DNA from 4 places in the Neobacillus sp. NPDC093182 genome. Region 3 is predicted to be linked to each of the others. Evidence: predicted binding sites of a transcription regulator. Region 3 holds the regulator's gene; each other region holds the start of a gene.
The links. Region 3 encodes LexA, which represses DNA repair genes until DNA is damaged. Its sites were predicted from a motif close to CGAACATATGTTCG; they were not measured.

Region 1 (4,383 bases), on a different contig from region 3:
TTTATTATTGGGGCTGCTGGGTTACTGTATTATTTCTTTGTTAATAACGTTGGAGACAAGGCCAATGACCAGATTAATAAGGAAAATGAACCTGTGAAATTTGTACGCTCTGAAAATCTGGACAAAGCAGATGAAACAGAAAAAGAAGATACAGAAGAAAATGACGCTACAAAAGAAAATGAAGAAGAAAAGAACGATGAACAAAAGACTGTTGAGGAAAATCCGGTTGTAGAAACTCCAAAACAAGAATTATCTGCTGTTCAAAATAGCGGGAAAAACTCTACCTATGATTTGAAAAATGCAGATAAATTTGTTGTGAAATTGGTTTCAACTGGGCAAACATGGGTAAATGTTAAAAATAGCAGTGGTCAATCCAAGTTTCAGGGTTTATTATCAACCACTGGTACGCAAAGCACAGAAGTAGATTTAACGGGCGACACCAAAGCAGTCATTGTCGTTGGCAGAACCGTCGATACTGAGATTTACGTAAATGACCAAAAGCTTGAGTATGCAATCGCACCTGCTGATGTGGTTCAACAGAACATTACGATTCAATATGTTCCGAAGAACGAATAGTCATCTAGTGATGACTATTTTTCGTTCTTACTATTACCTGGAGGAAAAACAATGAATGTACCAAATCAAATAACGATATCAAGGATTCTTTTAATTCCTATTTTCTTGATAATTATGCTTTTCCCCTTTGATTGGGGAAACATGCATTTACTGGGAGCTGACCTTCCGGTAACCCATTTTGTTGGAGCGTTAATCTTTATTTTTGCATCTGCTACAGATTGGGTAGATGGCTATTATGCACGAAAATATAATCTTGTTACAAATATGGGGAAATTCCTCGATCCGCTGGCAGATAAACTTCTTGTCTCTGCAGCGCTGGTTGTCCTTGTTGATCTTGGATATGCAGCCTCTTGGATTGTTATTGTAATCATAAGCAGGGAATTTGCTGTCACCGGCCTTCGTCTCTTGCTCGTGGAGGGCGGCGAAGTGGTAGCTGCTAATAATCTCGGTAAAATTAAAACCTGGGCACAAATTATCGCAATATCTGCACTTTTATTACATAATATTATTTTTGAAATGATTGGATTTCCATTTGATGATGTAGCATTATGGGTTGCGTTAATTTTTACGATCTGGTCGGGCTGGGATTATTTTTCGAAGAATATGCATGTTTTCAAAAATTCTAAATAGAACTTGGGGTAACGGATGATGAATGCAGAAATTATTGCTGTTGGTTCTGAATTACTACTGGGTCAAATCGTTAATAGTAATGCACGGTTTATTTCACAGCAACTTGCAGGACTAGGAATTAATGTTTTTTTTCATACGGTGGTTGGTGATAATCCTGACCGATTAAAGTCTGTAATAGAAATTGCAGAAAAACGGTCAAATTTAATCATTTTTACTGGAGGGCTGGGACCCACAAAAGATGATTTAACGAAGGAAACAATTGCCCGGCATTTAGGAAAAAATCTAGTAATGGATCAAGAAGCATTAGAATCTATTGAACTTTATTTTAAAAAGGGAAATAGGGTAATGACTGAAAATAATAAGAAGCAGGCCCTCGTTTTAGAGGATTCTACTATCCTTCCAAATCATCATGGGATGGCACCAGGCATGATGGTCGAGAATGGTAATTGCGTATATATGCTGCTGCCAGGACCGCCGAAAGAAATGGAGCCAATGTTTTTACACTTTGGTACTGCAGCTTTATCCAAACAAGTAAAAACGGATGAGAAAATAGTTTCTAGAGTTTTAAGGTTCTTTGGAATTGGTGAGGCAGCGTTAGAAACGGAAATCATTGATTTAATAGAACAACAGACAAATCCAACGATTGCCCCGCTCGCTGCAGAAGGAGAATGCACGTTACGGCTAACCGCGAAGCACCAAGATTTGCAAACGGCAGAGTTAATGCTTGATGAAGTAGAGGGTAACATTAGAGCTCGTGTTGGGCAGTTTTTATATGGGTATGACAATACTTCTCTAGTAGCTGAACTTATGAGAGTTTTAAAAGACAAGAAATTAACAATCTCGGCTGCAGAGAGCTTAACAGGAGGATTGTTTCAGCAGGAACTAACGAGTGTACCCGGTGTTAGTTCAGTCCTCAAGGGCGGAGTGGTTTGTTATACGAATGAGGTTAAGGAGAAAGTCTTAGGAGTTAAAAAGGAAACGATTGAAAAATTTGGGGTAGTAAGTCATGAGTGTGCGAAAGAGCTGGCTGAAAATGTTGCGGCATTAGTCTCTGCTGATATTGGGATTAGTTTCACTGGTGTTGCAGGTCCCGATGATATGGAGGGTAAACCTGTAGGAACAGTCTACATTGGGATATCGATTAGAGGAAAGCAAACAGTGGTTGAAAAACTGGAACTTGGCGGTTCAAGAGAAGCAAACCGGAGCCGTTCAGTAAAATATGGCTGCTATTATTTAATAAAGCATTTGCAAGAATCACAGAAAGCTAACTAAGCTCTCTGTGATTTTTTATTTTATAGTTTATTTTCTGACAATAGAAGAGTAAGTAAAAATCAATAAAAAAGGTAATTGAAAATAAATAAATGGCTGGCGGAATTACCTGTTTTTACATGACTATTAGATTCAAATTAATCGAATGAATGTTCGTCTTTTTGCTCGACAAATATCCTAAAAGAGGTTATATTATTAATAGGTTTTAAATTAAAAATTTTTAGCAGTAAAACTTAGGTTTTTAGATATAAAGGAGGAACTAGTAGTGAGTGATCGTAAAGCGGCCTTAGAAATGGCGCTAAAACAGATAGAAAAGCAATTTGGTAAAGGTTCCATCATGAAAATGGGAGAGAAGACAGACACAAGGATTTTAACAAGTCCAAGTGGCTCATTAGCCGTAGATTCAGCACTTGGTGTTGGCGGATATCCTAGAGGAAGAATTATCGAAATTTACGGACCCGAAAGCTCTGGTAAAACAACTGTTGCTTTACATGCAATTGCAGAAGTACAAGCAGCAGGCGGACAAGCAGCATTTATCGACGCTGAGCACGCACTTGACCCAGCATATGCACAAAAACTAGGGGTAAACATCGATGAGTTATTGTTATCCCAGCCTGATACAGGGGAACAGGCGCTAGAGATCGCAGAGGCACTTGTACGAAGCGGTGCAATTGATATTCTAGTAGTCGATTCCGTTGCAGCACTAGTTCCAAAAGCAGAAATTGAAGGAGAAATGGGAGATTCTCACATGGGTCTTCAAGCCCGTTTGATGTCTCAAGCACTCCGTAAACTTTCTGGTGTCATTAACAAATCGAAGACAATTGCAATCTTTATCAACCAGGTTCGTGAAAAAATTGGAGTTATGTTTGGAAACCCTGAGACAACTCCTGGTGGTCGTGCGTTAAAATTCTACTCAACGATTCGTGTGGAAGTACGTCGTGGAGAAGCTATTAAACAAGGTACGGACGTGGTTGGAAACAAAACCAAAATTAAGGTTGTTAAAAATAAAGTTGCGCCTCCATTCCGTACAGCTGAAGTGGATATTATGTATGGTGAAGGAATTTCTAAAGAGGGCGAGATCATTGATATTGGCTCTGAATTAGATATCGTTCAAAAGAGCGGTTCTTGGTATTCATACAATGAAGAAAGAATCGGTCAAGGCCGTGAAAATGCAAAGACTTTCTTAAGAGAAAATCCAAGTGTTCGTCTTGAAATTCAACAAAAGATTCGTGAACACTTCGGATTAGACGGGGAAAAAATAGTCACTGAAGCCGATGACGATGAACAGTTCGAATTAATAGACTAACAAAAAGAGCAAAGCCGATTAGGTTTTGCTCTTTTTAATAAAACGGATAATTATAAATATGTATGCATATTTATTCATTTGATAATACTTTTTATATTGTTAAAATATGAACAAAGTCTAAATATTTCAAAAAGCTGTCAGGAGTTACCCTTGACAATGAATATACACACATTTACAATTAACATGTATATTTTACATTTTTGTTAATATTACAATGAAAAGCCTGGTGCTTGCTGTATGTTGAACCTAACCAATGTACATGCCGACACTTAAAAAGTGTAACAAAAGTTCATAGCAAGAGGAGGTGTAACGATGGAACCTATTACTATCATCTCCATTTTGCTTGGCATTATCGTCGGTGCCGTTGTTGGCTATTTTGTTCGTAAATCCATTGCTGAAGCAAAAATAGCAGGTGCAAAGAATGCTGCTGAGCAGATTCTTGAAGATGCGAAGCGTGATGCTGATACATTGAAAAAAGAAGCATTGCTAGAGGCAAAGGATGAAATTCACAAGCTTCGTACAGAAGCCGAACGTGAGGTTCGTGAACGAAGAAATGAACTGCAAAAACAAGAAAACCGTTTACTGCAAAGAGAAGAGAATTT
Region 2 (4,383 bases), on a different contig from region 3:
GTCTCTTTCCTTCTTCGACATCTTACCAAAAGAAGCTGCTGGTTTGTACTCTTCCTGCTCCTCGGCAGCATGAGTGGCACGAATTGCCTCGCGGATTCCCTTTTGAATGGTCATAGGCGTAATTCCGTGCTTTTTATTGTATTCTTCTTGGATTTTGCGGCGCTCTCTCGTTACATTAATCGCAATTTCCATCGAATTTGTTATTTTGTCCGCATACAAGATGACATGCCCATTAGCATTACGGGCAGCACGTCCGATGGTTTGGATTAATGAACGTTCTGAACGGAGGAAGCCTTCTTTATCGGCATCAAGAATCGTAATAAGCGAAACCTCAGGGATATCCAGTCCTTCTCTAAGCAGGTTAATCCCGACTAACACATCATACTTACCAAGCCGCAGCTCGCGGATAATTTCAATCCGTTCAAGTGTTTTTACTTCTGAATGTAAATATTGGACTTTAATTCCTATTTCTTTTAGATAGTCCGTTAAGTCTTCTGACATTTTCTTTGTCAGCGTCGTAATAAGCACCCGTTCATTCTTCTTGATTCGCTCCTGAATTTCACCAATGATATCATCGATTTGTCCCTCAATAGGACGTACTTCAATCGTTGGATCCAATAACCCTGTTGGTCGAATGATTTGCTGAATCATTTCCGGAGTATGCTCAAGCTCATATGGACCTGGTGTTGCCGAGACAAAGATGGCATTGTGAATATGTTTTTCAAATTCATCAAAGGTCAACGGTCGGTTATCAAGCGCTGATGGCAGACGGAAGCCATGGTCAACAAGCACCTGTTTCCGTGCTCGATCACCATTGAACATCCCTCTTACTTGTGGCAGGGTAACATGTGACTCATCCACGATCAAGAGAAAATCTTCTGGAAAATAATCGAGCAACGTATACGGTGTGGAACCAGCAGGTCTCAATGTCAAATGACGTGAGTAGTTTTCAATCCCTGAACAAAAGCCCATCTCACGCATCATTTCGAGATCATATCGTGTCCTCTGTTCGATGCGCTGTGCTTCGAGCAATTTATTATCTTCACGGAGCTCTTCTAGGCGTTCTTCGAGTTCTTGTTCAATGTTCTCGATGGCGATTCTCATTTTTTCTTCTCTCGTTACGAAGTGGGAGGCAGGAAAAATGGCTATATGCTCACGTTCGCCGATAATTTCCCCAGTTAAGGCGTCAACCTCACGAATGCGATCTACTTCATCGCCAAAAAATTCTACGCGAACACAATGCTCATCACGTGACACAGGGAATATTTCCACCACATCACCGCGAACGCGAAACGTACCACGTTTAAAATCAATATCATTTCTTTCATACTGAATATCGACCAAACGATGTAGCAGCTGGTTACGTTCAATCTCCATACCTGTCCTAAGTGACAGTACCATTTCCCGGTATTCTTCAGGTGAACCGAGACCGTATATACATGAAACACTGGCGATGATTATAACATCTTTCCGCTCAAATAAGGCGGATGTTGCGGAGTGCCGAAGTTTGTCAATTTCATCATTGATACTGGAGTCTTTTTCAATAAATGTATCTGTCGATGGCACATAGGCTTCTGGTTGAAAGTAATCATAGTAACTAACAAAATACTCAACAGCATTATTTGGGAAAAATTCCTTAAATTCGCTGTAAAGCTGACCTGCTAACGTTTTATTATGAGCAATAACGAGTGTCGGCTTGTTTACTTCTTTTATCACGTTTGAAACCGTAAACGTCTTACCTGTTCCTGTTGCTCCAAGCAATGTCTGATAGCGCTTGTTCTCTTTTATTCCTTGAACTAACTGTCGAATCGCCTCAGGCTGATCGCCTTGAGGTGAGTATTTCGAAACCAATTCAAATTGATCTTTCACTGGTTTTCCTCCCGATAAATAATCACTTTCTAGCAAGAAAAACGTGCAAGTTGACCGGGATGGTGCTAGAAAATGTATTCTGAAATTCTAATAGTATCATTCTAACACAATTCCTCCAAAACAAACCACTAATATGCGAACGAACATTCTGTTTTCTGGTGGAATTTGGATTTTGCTCACGAAAAGTAAGAGCTTACTCGTAAAATTCAGCTTTTTATACGCGAAACTCCCTATTTTACTCGAAAAGCAAAAAAGCCTGCCATTAGGTTTGACAGACTTAATATCTAGATGGATGATTACGTTTTTTTGAAAACTCTTTGTTTCATTTTTGAAGCCAGCCAAAATCCAGCTGTAAGCGAAAAGGCATCTACAACGATAAGCGGTAAAGTGTTGGTATACCCTTTAAAAGCAGAGGCAGCAATGAGCCCGACGGTCAGGGCAAGCCCGATAAGACGATTGTATGTGACCCGGGTAAATAGCAATACGAGTAAACCTGGCAAAATAAGCGCAGACAAATATCTAATAACCATCTCCAAAATGGGTCCACCTCATTTATTCATTTCTGTTTATTAATTTTAGAAATTTATTCTCAAAATTGCAAGAAAAAAGACAAGAGATTCTACACTCTTGTCTTCGAAGCAATTATCCTCTCTTTTTAAGAGATATTATTAAAGCTATTAATCCTGCTACTAATGCTGCGATGGAAAGATAAAGCGTTGTGTTTGATGCACTCGTTTCTTTCACTTCTTCCGTTACTTTTTCTTCTGACGAATTATCCTTATCAGTTGTTGTCTCTCCATGGCCATGTGCAGAAGCAGCAGCTGCATTGACAACCGTTACAGAAGCAGGATAATTTTCCTCTTCTGCTTCTACCCATTCTACTACACTTCCATCCGAGTAAGTTTGGATCGCTTTCCAAACGATTTCTGTTGCTTTGTCGCCAACTTTTCCATTCATGTTAAACTGACCAAATTCAGTCGCAGATAGGCCTTCACCTTCAGCTGTCCAGGTAACGGATGTAATTTTATCAGAATCATCCTTTTGAATTTCATAGGTCCATCCTGGCTTTGGTTCAAAACGAGTAATGTTAACATCTTCAGGAATTACCACTTGAATTTTTGTTGTCAGAACATCTTCTTTTTCTGAAGGAACTTTTACAGTAAACATTTCATATTTTCCTTGTGACGTTTCCTTTGGTCCGACGGTAACATGAGCACTAGCAATCCCAGCAAAAAGCGATAAAGCAACAATCATTGTTAACAGTGAAGTTAATAATTTTTTCATTTTAATATCTCCATTCATTTAAAATTTTTTATTACATTAATAAGTTCCTTACCTATAAAATTAAAGATTTTTACACCTTCTTTATATGACCCTTTGGGGCTATTTTTTTTTATATTAGACTAAAATGTTCATAGAACTGTCACAGTGATGGATATATCATGTAGAATGATAAAAGCAATATATTAAAGGAGATTAACACTTTGTCATACCGACTAATGAAGCTCTTCACCGTTTTAATACCAACTCTTCTAATTGGCGGTTTTGAATTCTTTCGTCATAGTGTGATTCATCATCTTCTCTCAATGGAAACTGGGAACTATTTAATCACAATCTTAACTTTGATCATCTCCTATGCCTTTGCTTCGTGGATGTTTAAAACGATTGAACTGAAAAACCAAAGAATAACAAACGAAAGGGAAATGCGGGCAATATATGAAGAAAGGGAACGGTTAGCAAAAGAATTACATGATAGCATTGCACAAACTCTATTTTTACTAAAAGTCTATTTAAAAAAGGGGAAAAGTGAAGAAGCTGCTTCTCTCGTTAATTCAATCGATACCCAATTACGGCAAGCAATTTTTAACTTACGGATGAACCCAGCTGAACATGTTAATTTTTCAAACAGACTCCAAAATTGGTTAGACGACTGGATTACGGTATCAGGAATTGACATAGAATCTGATATTCAATTACAGAATGGGTATTTTACTACTGCAGAAGAAGTGCAGCTTTTTGGAGTCGTTCAGGAGGCCTTGATAAACATTAGAAAGCATTCGGAAGCTAATACTCTTATCTTCAAGCTGCATACCCGTAATAATGAATGGGAGATGAATATAGAAGATAACGGGCGAGGCTTTAACATAAACGAAATTAGTTCAAATCATTATGGACTTGCCATGCTAAAGGAAAGGTCAGAAAAGTTGAACTGTAGCTTAGAGATTGATACACAATTGAATCGAGGAACAAAAATCAGTTTGCGAGGTAATAAAGAATATGATAAATCCATTTAGGATAGTAATTGCTGATGATCATCCACATGCTCGGAAAGCGATATTAGCAATGCTTGAGGATGATCCCTATTTCGACATCGTCGGACAAGCACATAATGGGAAAGAAGCAGTGGAAATGAGTCAGCAGCTTCATCCAGATATTATTTTAATGGATATTGACATGCCTGTTTTAAATGGCTTAGAAGCAACAAAAATAATTAAGGACACATCCCCTTTTATT
Region 3 (4,383 bases):
TTCTTCTAGATTGTTTCCGTCTTCAACTCGAAGGTATTGCCAGCCATATGATAAGAAACGTTCCTTTACGCTTTCTGAGAAAGACTTATTTAAATCTCCATCAAGTGAAATATCATTTGAATCGTATAATACCACTAAACGACCTAATTTTAAGTGTCCAGCAAGTGAAGCAGCTTCTGCAGATACACCTTCCATTAAATCTCCATCACCACAAATACTGTATGTATAATGGTTAACAAGTTCATAATTTTCCTTATTGTAGACACTAGCAGTATGGCGCTCTGCCATTGCCATACCAACAGCCATTGCAATACCTTGTCCAAGTGGACCTGTTGTGGCTTCTACCCCTTCAGTATGACGGTACTCAGGATGTCCTGGAGTCTTGCTTCCCCATTGACGGAATTGCTTTAAGTCATCCATTGATAGATTGTAACCAGATAAATGAAGCATGCTGTATAATAAAGCAGATCCATGGCCTGCTGATAATACAAAACGATCACGGTTAAACCACTCTGGGTTTTTTGGGTTGTGGTTCATGAAACGAGTCCATAAAGTGTAGGTCATTGGTGCAGCACCCATTGGCATTCCAGGATGGCCTGAATTTGCTTTTTCAATCATATCGATTGAAAGCGTACGAATAGAGGTTACGGACAAAGCATCAATAGTATCAAACATTGTTTACATCACTCCTGATTCTCTAGGATAAAAAAATAATAACAACCTTAATATTATAGCTCTCTTTACATTAATTCAACAATTAATTTGACTACTAAACAAATTATTTCACTTCAGTTTATATTTTTACACAGGTTAGTGCGCAATATGTAAAAAAGGAAACAAAATGTTTCCCTTTTAAATTAATGTAGATTATATTTTTTTCTTTGTTTTATTTTTTCTGGCGTTACGTCATTTCCCTCAGGATCAACGATTTTTGTATTTGTTAATGTATCCAGCATAGAACTGCGGAAAGTGGTCAAATACTCGCTTCTTAATTTGGATTGTTCCTTTGCTTCTGCTTCTGTAAGTCCAGTTGCTTTAGCTTTTCTAGCTAATTCATTGATTCTTGCCATCTTTTCTTTTGAGAGCATTTAGGACCCTCCTTTCAAATACTTGTGCTGTGTTAATCAAGTCAGTTGCAGGCACTTCGCTTTCCGCAGGCGTTGCGGTGAGCCTCCTCGGCGCTTGCGCCTGTGGGGTCTCACCTGCTCCGTACTCCTGCAGGACATTGGATTTACTCCTTCGAATCGGCCCACGCACGAAGAAAATGCGATAGCATTTTCGAGGAGTCTTCGTGCCTTCCGCTCCAATCAACTGGGTTTCTAAACATCAATTAGCGTTACCACAGCTTCACTTAAAGACTGATTTTACTAAAAAATAGACCATCTGACAAGCAAATGGTCTAATCTTCTTCTGATTCGATAGTTTCTTGATATTCCTGATAGCGTCTATGGACAGTTGCTTTTGAAATATTATATCCAAATCCTCTTAAAGTAGCAGCAATCTCTGAAAAAGTTAATTTATTTTTTCTAAGACGGACTATCTCTTCAATCGGAACTTCTATTTTTTCTCTTCCAGAATTCCACTCGAGGTTTTTTAGATTTTTTTCAGGCTTGTATCCCTGAGCCACGGCTCGTTTCATTCCACGTTTAATTTTAATATTATGTAATTTACGCTGATATTCCTCAACCATCCCTACAATTTTCAATACCATTGAATCACTTTCTGAAAGCTGTAGTTCACCATTATGAGAAATACTATAAAGTTTCACATCTTCTTTTAATATACAATGTAAGAGTGCGATCTTCGCATTCCCTCTTCCGAGTCTCGTTTCATCTTGGATTAATACAGCATGTATATCATTATGTTTCAATAAATCTAATAACTCAAGAATCCCGTCTCGCTCCAATTCATAACCACTCGCTTGTTCTCTAATAATGGAGACAACATTAAAATGATATTGACTCGCCAGCTGCGTGAGCTCTTCTTCCTGACGCTTTAATGATGTTTCCTGGGTTTCTTTGTTTGTACTTACCCGGCAGTAAACGATCGCATTCACCATCTGACTTTATTCCCCAGCAGCGCTTGCATATTCAGTCATGGACCCAACTTCATAGTTTACAGGAATAATGATTTCTTCCCCAGGATAAATTTTATCTCCATCTATTTCATTATGGTGCTTGACCCAGCTGACAAATTCATCATTAGAGTATGAATGCTGCTCCGAATATTGGTTAGAAATTTTCCAAAGCGAATCTCCTTCGGAAATAGTAATCGTTAAGTACGTTTCTTCAACATCAGCATTAAAACGTAATGATAAAATAAAAGCTACTGTGCAGCTCAAGATGATTAATAAAATAGCATAAGAGTATCTGTCCCAAATTTTTCTCATAATATAACCCCTATCCAGAATGTATGTTCGTTTTTATGTTTTTATTATAATCCGAACATTTGTTTGTTGTCAATAATAATTCGAACTTATGTTTGTATAAAAAATACGAACATGCTATAATAAAGGTAAATATTACATAGGGCGAGGTGTATCTATTATGACAAAAATATCTAAGCGCCAGCAGGATATCCTTGAATTTATTAAAGGGGAAGTAAAGAAGAAGGGTTATCCGCCATCCGTTCGGGAAATTGGTGAAGCAGTAGGACTTGCCTCTAGTTCTACCGTCCACGGTCATTTAGCAAGATTGGAAAGCAAAGGACTTATTAGACGAGATCCTACTAAACCAAGAGCTATCGAAATACTAGAAGTGGATGAAACCATTCATATCCCAAGAAACAATGTTGTCAATGTACCGATTGTGGGTAAAGTAACTGCTGGTCTTCCTATTACCGCCATTGAAAACGTTGAAGAGTTTTTCCCGCTCCCTGAGAGTCTAGCACCTGCAGATGAGCAAGTATTTATGCTAGAAATCATGGGTGAGAGTATGATAGAAGCAGGAATTCTCGATGGAGATTACGTAATCGTAAGACAGCAGCCAACGGCGAACAATGGGGATATTGTCGTTGCGATGACAGAGGAAGATGAAGCGACCTGTAAAAGATTTTTTAAAGAAAAAGATTACATTCGCCTGCAGCCTGAAAACTCAACCATGGATCCAATTATCTTAAGAAACGTTTCTATCCTCGGAAAAGTAATTGGGGTTTATCGACATATTCATTAATCCTAAAACGGGAAAGAGTACAATTCTGATTTTGAATTGTACTCTTTTTTATCAGTCTCGAAGGAAAGCTCTTGTGTCCGAATCTATGCTTGATTCAGACAAGGTCTCCATAATTTCAACCATCAATTTCAGAATCAATTTCCACTTTATACAAAAATGTGTATATTTACTCATTCTAACTAGTTTCCACTATTTGTATAATAGTATTACACCATGATTTACCTTAGGTCCAAAAAAACTAGGCTTAAGGAGAGTGGAAAAAGTGTTGAAGGACATTATTTTCTCGATGGTTATTGGTGGTATGGCAGGGATTGCAGGGCATGTTAGGAAGCACGGAAAAATAATTATGCCCCGGAAAACAAAAAGGTTTATCTTTTTAGGGTTTTTAGAAGAAATGCTACTTGGTTCTGTCGCAGCTTTCCTCATCATGATTTACACAACTCCGAATTCAATGATAGAAACCATTTTTTTATCGGCCCTTGCCGGGATTAGTGGTGATATCATACTCACTAATTTTAGAGCACTTAATGAAAATAAAGAAAAAGAATCCTGAACGCAAATAACCCAGTATGGTCGTTTCCATCCTGGGTCTTTCAATTTTGCTGAATCTTTTAATTACCACTTTTTAATTTCCCCGATGGATACGGTCATCATGAACACTCTATGATGACCACTTTTTCGTTTTTCTTCTGTTTTCGGTCATCATGAACTCTCTATGGTTACCACTTTTCCGTTTCACCTTGGATTTCGGTCATCATGAATGCTCTATGGTTACCACTTTTCGATTTTCACTCTAAAAACGGCCATCATGAACGCTCCATGGTTACCACTTTTCGATTTTTACTCTGAAAACGGTCATCATACCGCACCCTAACTACCTTCCAACATAAAACAGGCACACCACAACCCATTAAAACGAAAATAACCCAGTAAAGACTATAGTCAATACTGGGTTACTTAATTTTAGTACATGCTCATATATTGTTCGCGTTCCCAAGGGTGAACGACTGTGCGGAACATATCCCATTCGATTTCTTTTGCTTCGATAAAGTGTTCGAAGATGTGCTCTCCTAAACCAGATACAATAACTTCATCAGACTTTAATAGGTCTAATGCTTGAGCTAGAGTAGCTGGAAGATCGATGATTCCTTCTTCAATTCTCTCTTCTTTGCTCATAACATAGATGTTACGGTCAACTGGAGCTGGAGGAGTT
Region 4 (4,383 bases), on a different contig from region 3:
ATGTCAATCGGATATCGGCAATGGCTGAAATCGGGATACGGTGTACTTCTTCAAAGTGATCGATAATATGAAGACGTTGCGCCATTTCATCCCAATAATGAATTTTTCCAATGACGATTTCATAATTTCGATTTCGATAATGAGTGATGGTAACGAATTGGTCGAATTCGATTGCTTCAGATAAGGTCATATTCATAAGTTCGAGCTGCTGCTCATCGATTTCTTTCCGCTCATCATATTGATCTTCCTTCACCCAGTCTCTAAGCAATTTAATATGCTCAGGAAGCATCATCGAAACCCATTTGATTCTTCCGCGGTCGCGAATCATTCATTCTCCTCCTTACTTCGTTGCAACTCCAGCGCCTAGGGGCTCGGTCGAAAAAGAAAAATTGCTTCTGCTTTTCCTACTGTCTAGCTCCAGCGCCTAGAGGCTCGGGGTCATAAGTCAATCCGTCAAGAAGGTTAAAAAGCAACCTTCTCGCCGGCTCGCCTATGCCTGTCGCCTCTGTTCAAGGCGCTTCCGCCTTTCTCACTACCCCTTATGCCCTCCAACAAGCGTAGCTCGATGCTTTGCCGTTCCAGCAGTTGTATAGGAAACAGCCCGCAGCAGGGAACCTGAACCAAAGCGTCTGCGGATAGAATCAACTACATAGCCAAGCTCCCTCCGCTTTACCGCGCCCATGTCAAACAGGTCGAGCTGAAACTCATGATCATCGACGATATTTCCAATACTAATTGCAATTTGCCTTACCGTCTTTCCTGTATAATGTTCGTGGAATAATTCGAGACAGACTCGGTAAAGATCCATCGTTACATTCGTTGGCTGCTTGATGGTTCTTGAGCGGTGAAAGCCGCCGCCGAGTTCATCCTGGCTATAGCCAATGCTAAGGCTGATTGTTCTCCCAGCCTTACGGCGAGATCTCGCTCTTCGGGCTACTTCTTCACACATTTCTAAAATTACATGCTTTATCTCTTCTTCTTCTTTATAATCTCTTAAAAGAATTTGGCTTTTTCCAAAGCTGATCTGCCCCTCAATCAGGGGTGCTCCCAAGTCTGAAAGGTCTACTCCCCAGGCATGATGATAAAGCTGATTGCCCATAATTCCGAATTTCTTTTCCAGTGCTTCTAAATCATAGCGAGCCAGCTGGCCAACCGTAAAAATGCCCATCCCATTTAGAGTTTTTTCAACACGCCTGCCGATTCCCCACATTTCTCTTAGCGGTGAAACCTTCCAAAGCTTCGTCTGGACGTCCTCGTACTTCCATTCAGCAATTCCATGCTTCTTTGCTTCGAGATCGAGGCAAAGTTTTGACAGTAACATATTCGGGCCAATTCCGACCGCACAGGGAAGCTGGAACTCACGTTCAATATCATTCTTAATTTTCTCTGCAATCGTAAAGGCGTCCCCCCACAAATGAAGTGCCCCATCCACCTTGATAAAACTTTCATCAACGCTATACGTGTGAATAGCTTCCTTCGGTACATAACGATTAAATACGCGGGTAATTTCAGTAGAAATACGCAAATAAGTGGCCATTTTGGGCTCGACTACTTGAATGCGGGGATCATCGGGAATCTCAAATAGCCTGGAACCTGTTTTAATTCCAAATTCTTTCTTCAAACGTGGTGATGCGGCTAGCACAACACTTCCATTCCGTTCTTTGTTACCGGCCACAGCTAGATAGCAAGTCAAGGGATCAAGACCATGCATGACAGCGGAACAGCTGGCATAAAAGCTCTTCATGTCGACGCATAAAATATGATTGTGCGGTAACGTGCTGTAATCAACCATGACTTTTCCCTCCATTTAAATATCGAACGTCTGTTCCTTATATTATATACACATCTTACACGAATATGCGTTCGTATTCAATGGAAATTTTTTGACATATTTCATGGTTTTGGTTATTTTTCCGGGGGAAAAAGCGGTATAATTGTGAGTGAGGTGTACGTACATGGAGAAAAAGTTAATTCTTAAAATGATAAAAAATTGCTTCAAACAATATTATGCCGAGATAGATTCACTGCCAATGAGCAGTAACGATTTAGAGGCGCTCGCGGATCGGATTATTCAAATAAAAGTAGAACAGCCCACGGTAGATTTATACGAGGCTGTGAATGATACTGTATACGAATTTTTAACAGGATGAAAGCACAAAAAACCGCTGTCGCGGTTTTATTTTTTGTTAAATGCTTTTTTGCCAATACGTTCAAACAGTCTTGGAAAGAGAACATAAACAACGCTGCCCATGTTCATCCAGCGCGGCAGGTTGATTTCTCTCGTTTTCGTCAGCATACTGTCAACGACTTTCCGAGCAACATATTCAGGCTGAAGCATAAACTTTTGAACATTTTTAACATAGGTGCCTTTTTCATCGGCAATGTTAAAAAAGTTCGTTGCAATAGGCCCCGGATTCACAGATGTTACGAGAACATTGTAATCACTAAGCTCCATTCTAAGCGAATTCGTGTAGCCAAGAACCGCATGCTTAGTAGCCGAATACACACTTGATTTTGGCGTTGCGATTTTTCCCGCCTGGGAGGCGATATTAATGATATGGCCGAAACGGCGTTCACGCATTTTCGGGAGCACCATGCTTGTGCACGCCATTAGTCCGACAACATTGACATTGAACATACCTTTAATTTCATCCATTGTTGCTGCATGGGCTTCACGGAACACACCGAACCCCGCGTTATTAACAAGGATATCTACCTCACCAATCTCCGCAAAAATAGCTGTAAAAACTTCCTTCACTTTTTCCGTATCAGAGACATCTAATTGATAGACCTCTACCTTTACTTGATGCTTTTGCTGCAATTCCATTTGCAGCTGCTTCAACTTTTCAATGCTTCTTGCAATTAGGACAAGGTTGGCACCACTTTCCGCACAAAGCTTGGCGATTTTAGCACCTATCCCCCCGGATGCACCGGTAATGACTATATTTTTACCCTTAAGTTGTTCCCTAACCATACTCACACCTCATCTAGCTTGATAAAGGACTGGTTGATGATCCTCACTACTACTAATCTCGCCGATTGAGGCTAAATAGTCAAGCTGGCCCACGGTTTCCGATAATGTTAATATCAATTCGCGCTTATACGCTGTAGGAAAAAGCCTCTTGCAAAGTTCAAATACAGTATGCTTCTCCTCTTTTAGCCAATTATTAACCTTCATTGCACGTTCATGTTGATGAATCAGTCTTTTTTCAATTAGCTCTTTTAATTGGAAAACTTCCTCGCCATGACCTGTATAAACGAATTGAATGGGATAGGATAACAACTTTTTCATCGAATCATTATGCTGCAGCTGAGGCTTCGGTCTTTCTGCTTCACCTGGTGCTGGCATTTCTAGGAATGGATTTGGTGAGATATGTGCAAGAATCAAATCCCCTCCAATAAGAATTCCATCTCTTTCTCGAAATAGAGCGATTTGACTCTGGGCATGCCCAGGTGTCTCTATGACTTTCCATTCACTTAACCCCGGCGGGATCATCCCTTCAACCAATTCTCCCGTCAAGGAGCGGTTACAGGAGTACCTGAATGTTTGTCTTAAATGTAAGAGAGCCGAAAAATATTCTGACGGGATTCCAAAGTCAACAAATTGTCTTCGAAAAAAAGCCTCTTGTTCTTGAAAGAAAGCCTCTGTTGGTTTAATCCATCGTTCATTCAGCGGGTGCCCGTAAACCTCTGCCTGATCTGATAAAAAATCAAGCATTCCAACATGATCAGCGTGATGATGGGTAATAATCACCTGTTCAATATCATCCGGGCTTAATTGTAATTGAGACAGCTGAGCCTTAAATGCAATCCATGACTCCTTGGTTTTGACACCACAATCGACAAGTGTCAGCCGCTCACCTTTAAGTAAGTAAACATTAACGTCCCCGACTGCATAAGGAGTCGGCAAAATTATTTTTGCGATACCATCTTTCCATTCTGCCATTCAAAAAAACTCCTATCGTTATTTTTAAATAGAATGTGAACATTTTTTGACAATTATTTATATAGTAAGTGTAACGAATTTCCCTTTCGATTGTCATTATTTTTGCATAATATAGTTAAAATAAATAAAAAATTCAGATTTTATCACTTGACAGAAGAGCCGTAATCTTGGATAATCACTATTAAAATTTGATTCGAACATTCGCGATGATTAAGACCAGTAAATGAAAAATGGCAAAAGAGAGTGAAGTCCATCGGCTGAAAGTCTTCACAGCCCTCTTTATCATTGAACCTACCTTATGAGCACTTAGGAAAACCTAACGTAATCCGGCGTTATCGGAGTCGAGTGAACCCTGATATGTATTTAGTTTGGGTAAATGAAGGTGGTACCACGGAAGCTAGACCTTTCGTCCTTTACGGATGAGGGGTCTTTTTGTT

Region 1: the regulator LexA is predicted to act here: its motif matches at 2,618-2,631, upstream of recA (recombinase RecA).
Region 2: the regulator LexA is predicted to act here: its motif matches at 2,006-2,019, upstream of uvrB (excinuclease ABC subunit UvrB).
Region 4: the regulator LexA is predicted to act here: its motif matches at 1,853-1,866, upstream of ACIQAA_RS01885 (Y-family DNA polymerase).

The regions. Positions count from the first base shown of each region.
Region 1 covers NZ_JBIVOI010000013.1:193,342-197,724, forward strand. The annotation lists gene ACIQAA_RS22650 (helix-turn-helix domain-containing protein) at 1-576, shown strand, start outside; gene pgsA (CDP-diacylglycerol--glycerol-3-phosphate 3-phosphatidyltransferase) at 628-1,206, shown strand; gene ACIQAA_RS22660 (competence/damage-inducible protein A) at 1,225-2,478, shown strand; gene recA (recombinase RecA) at 2,741-3,781, shown strand; gene rny (ribonuclease Y) at 4,094-4,383, shown strand, end outside.
Region 2 covers NZ_JBIVOI010000005.1:74,500-78,882, reverse strand. The annotation lists gene uvrB (excinuclease ABC subunit UvrB) at 1-1,869, opposite strand, end outside; gene ACIQAA_RS11070 (DUF2198 family protein) at 2,166-2,399, opposite strand; gene ACIQAA_RS11065 (YcnI family copper-binding membrane protein) at 2,512-3,153, opposite strand; gene ACIQAA_RS11060 (sensor histidine kinase) at 3,354-4,163, shown strand; gene ACIQAA_RS11055 (response regulator) at 4,150-4,383, shown strand, end outside.
Region 3 covers NZ_JBIVOI010000009.1:93,553-97,935, forward strand. The annotation lists gene tkt (transketolase) at 1-675, opposite strand, end outside; gene ACIQAA_RS17245 (DUF896 domain-containing protein) at 858-1,088, opposite strand; gene ACIQAA_RS17250 (YneB family resolvase-like protein) at 1,400-2,056, opposite strand; gene yneA (cell division suppressor protein YneA) at 2,066-2,389, opposite strand; gene lexA (transcriptional repressor LexA) at 2,547-3,170, shown strand; gene ACIQAA_RS17265 (DUF4257 domain-containing protein) at 3,433-3,723, shown strand; gene glnA (type I glutamate--ammonia ligase) at 4,134-4,383, opposite strand, start outside.
Region 4 covers NZ_JBIVOI010000001.1:350,185-354,567, forward strand. The annotation lists gene ACIQAA_RS01880 (YolD-like family protein) at 1-328, opposite strand, end outside; gene ACIQAA_RS01885 (Y-family DNA polymerase) at 533-1,792, opposite strand; gene ACIQAA_RS01890 (YqzH family protein) at 1,956-2,150, shown strand; gene ACIQAA_RS01895 (SDR family NAD(P)-dependent oxidoreductase) at 2,177-2,974, opposite strand; gene ACIQAA_RS01900 (MBL fold metallo-hydrolase) at 2,984-3,946, opposite strand.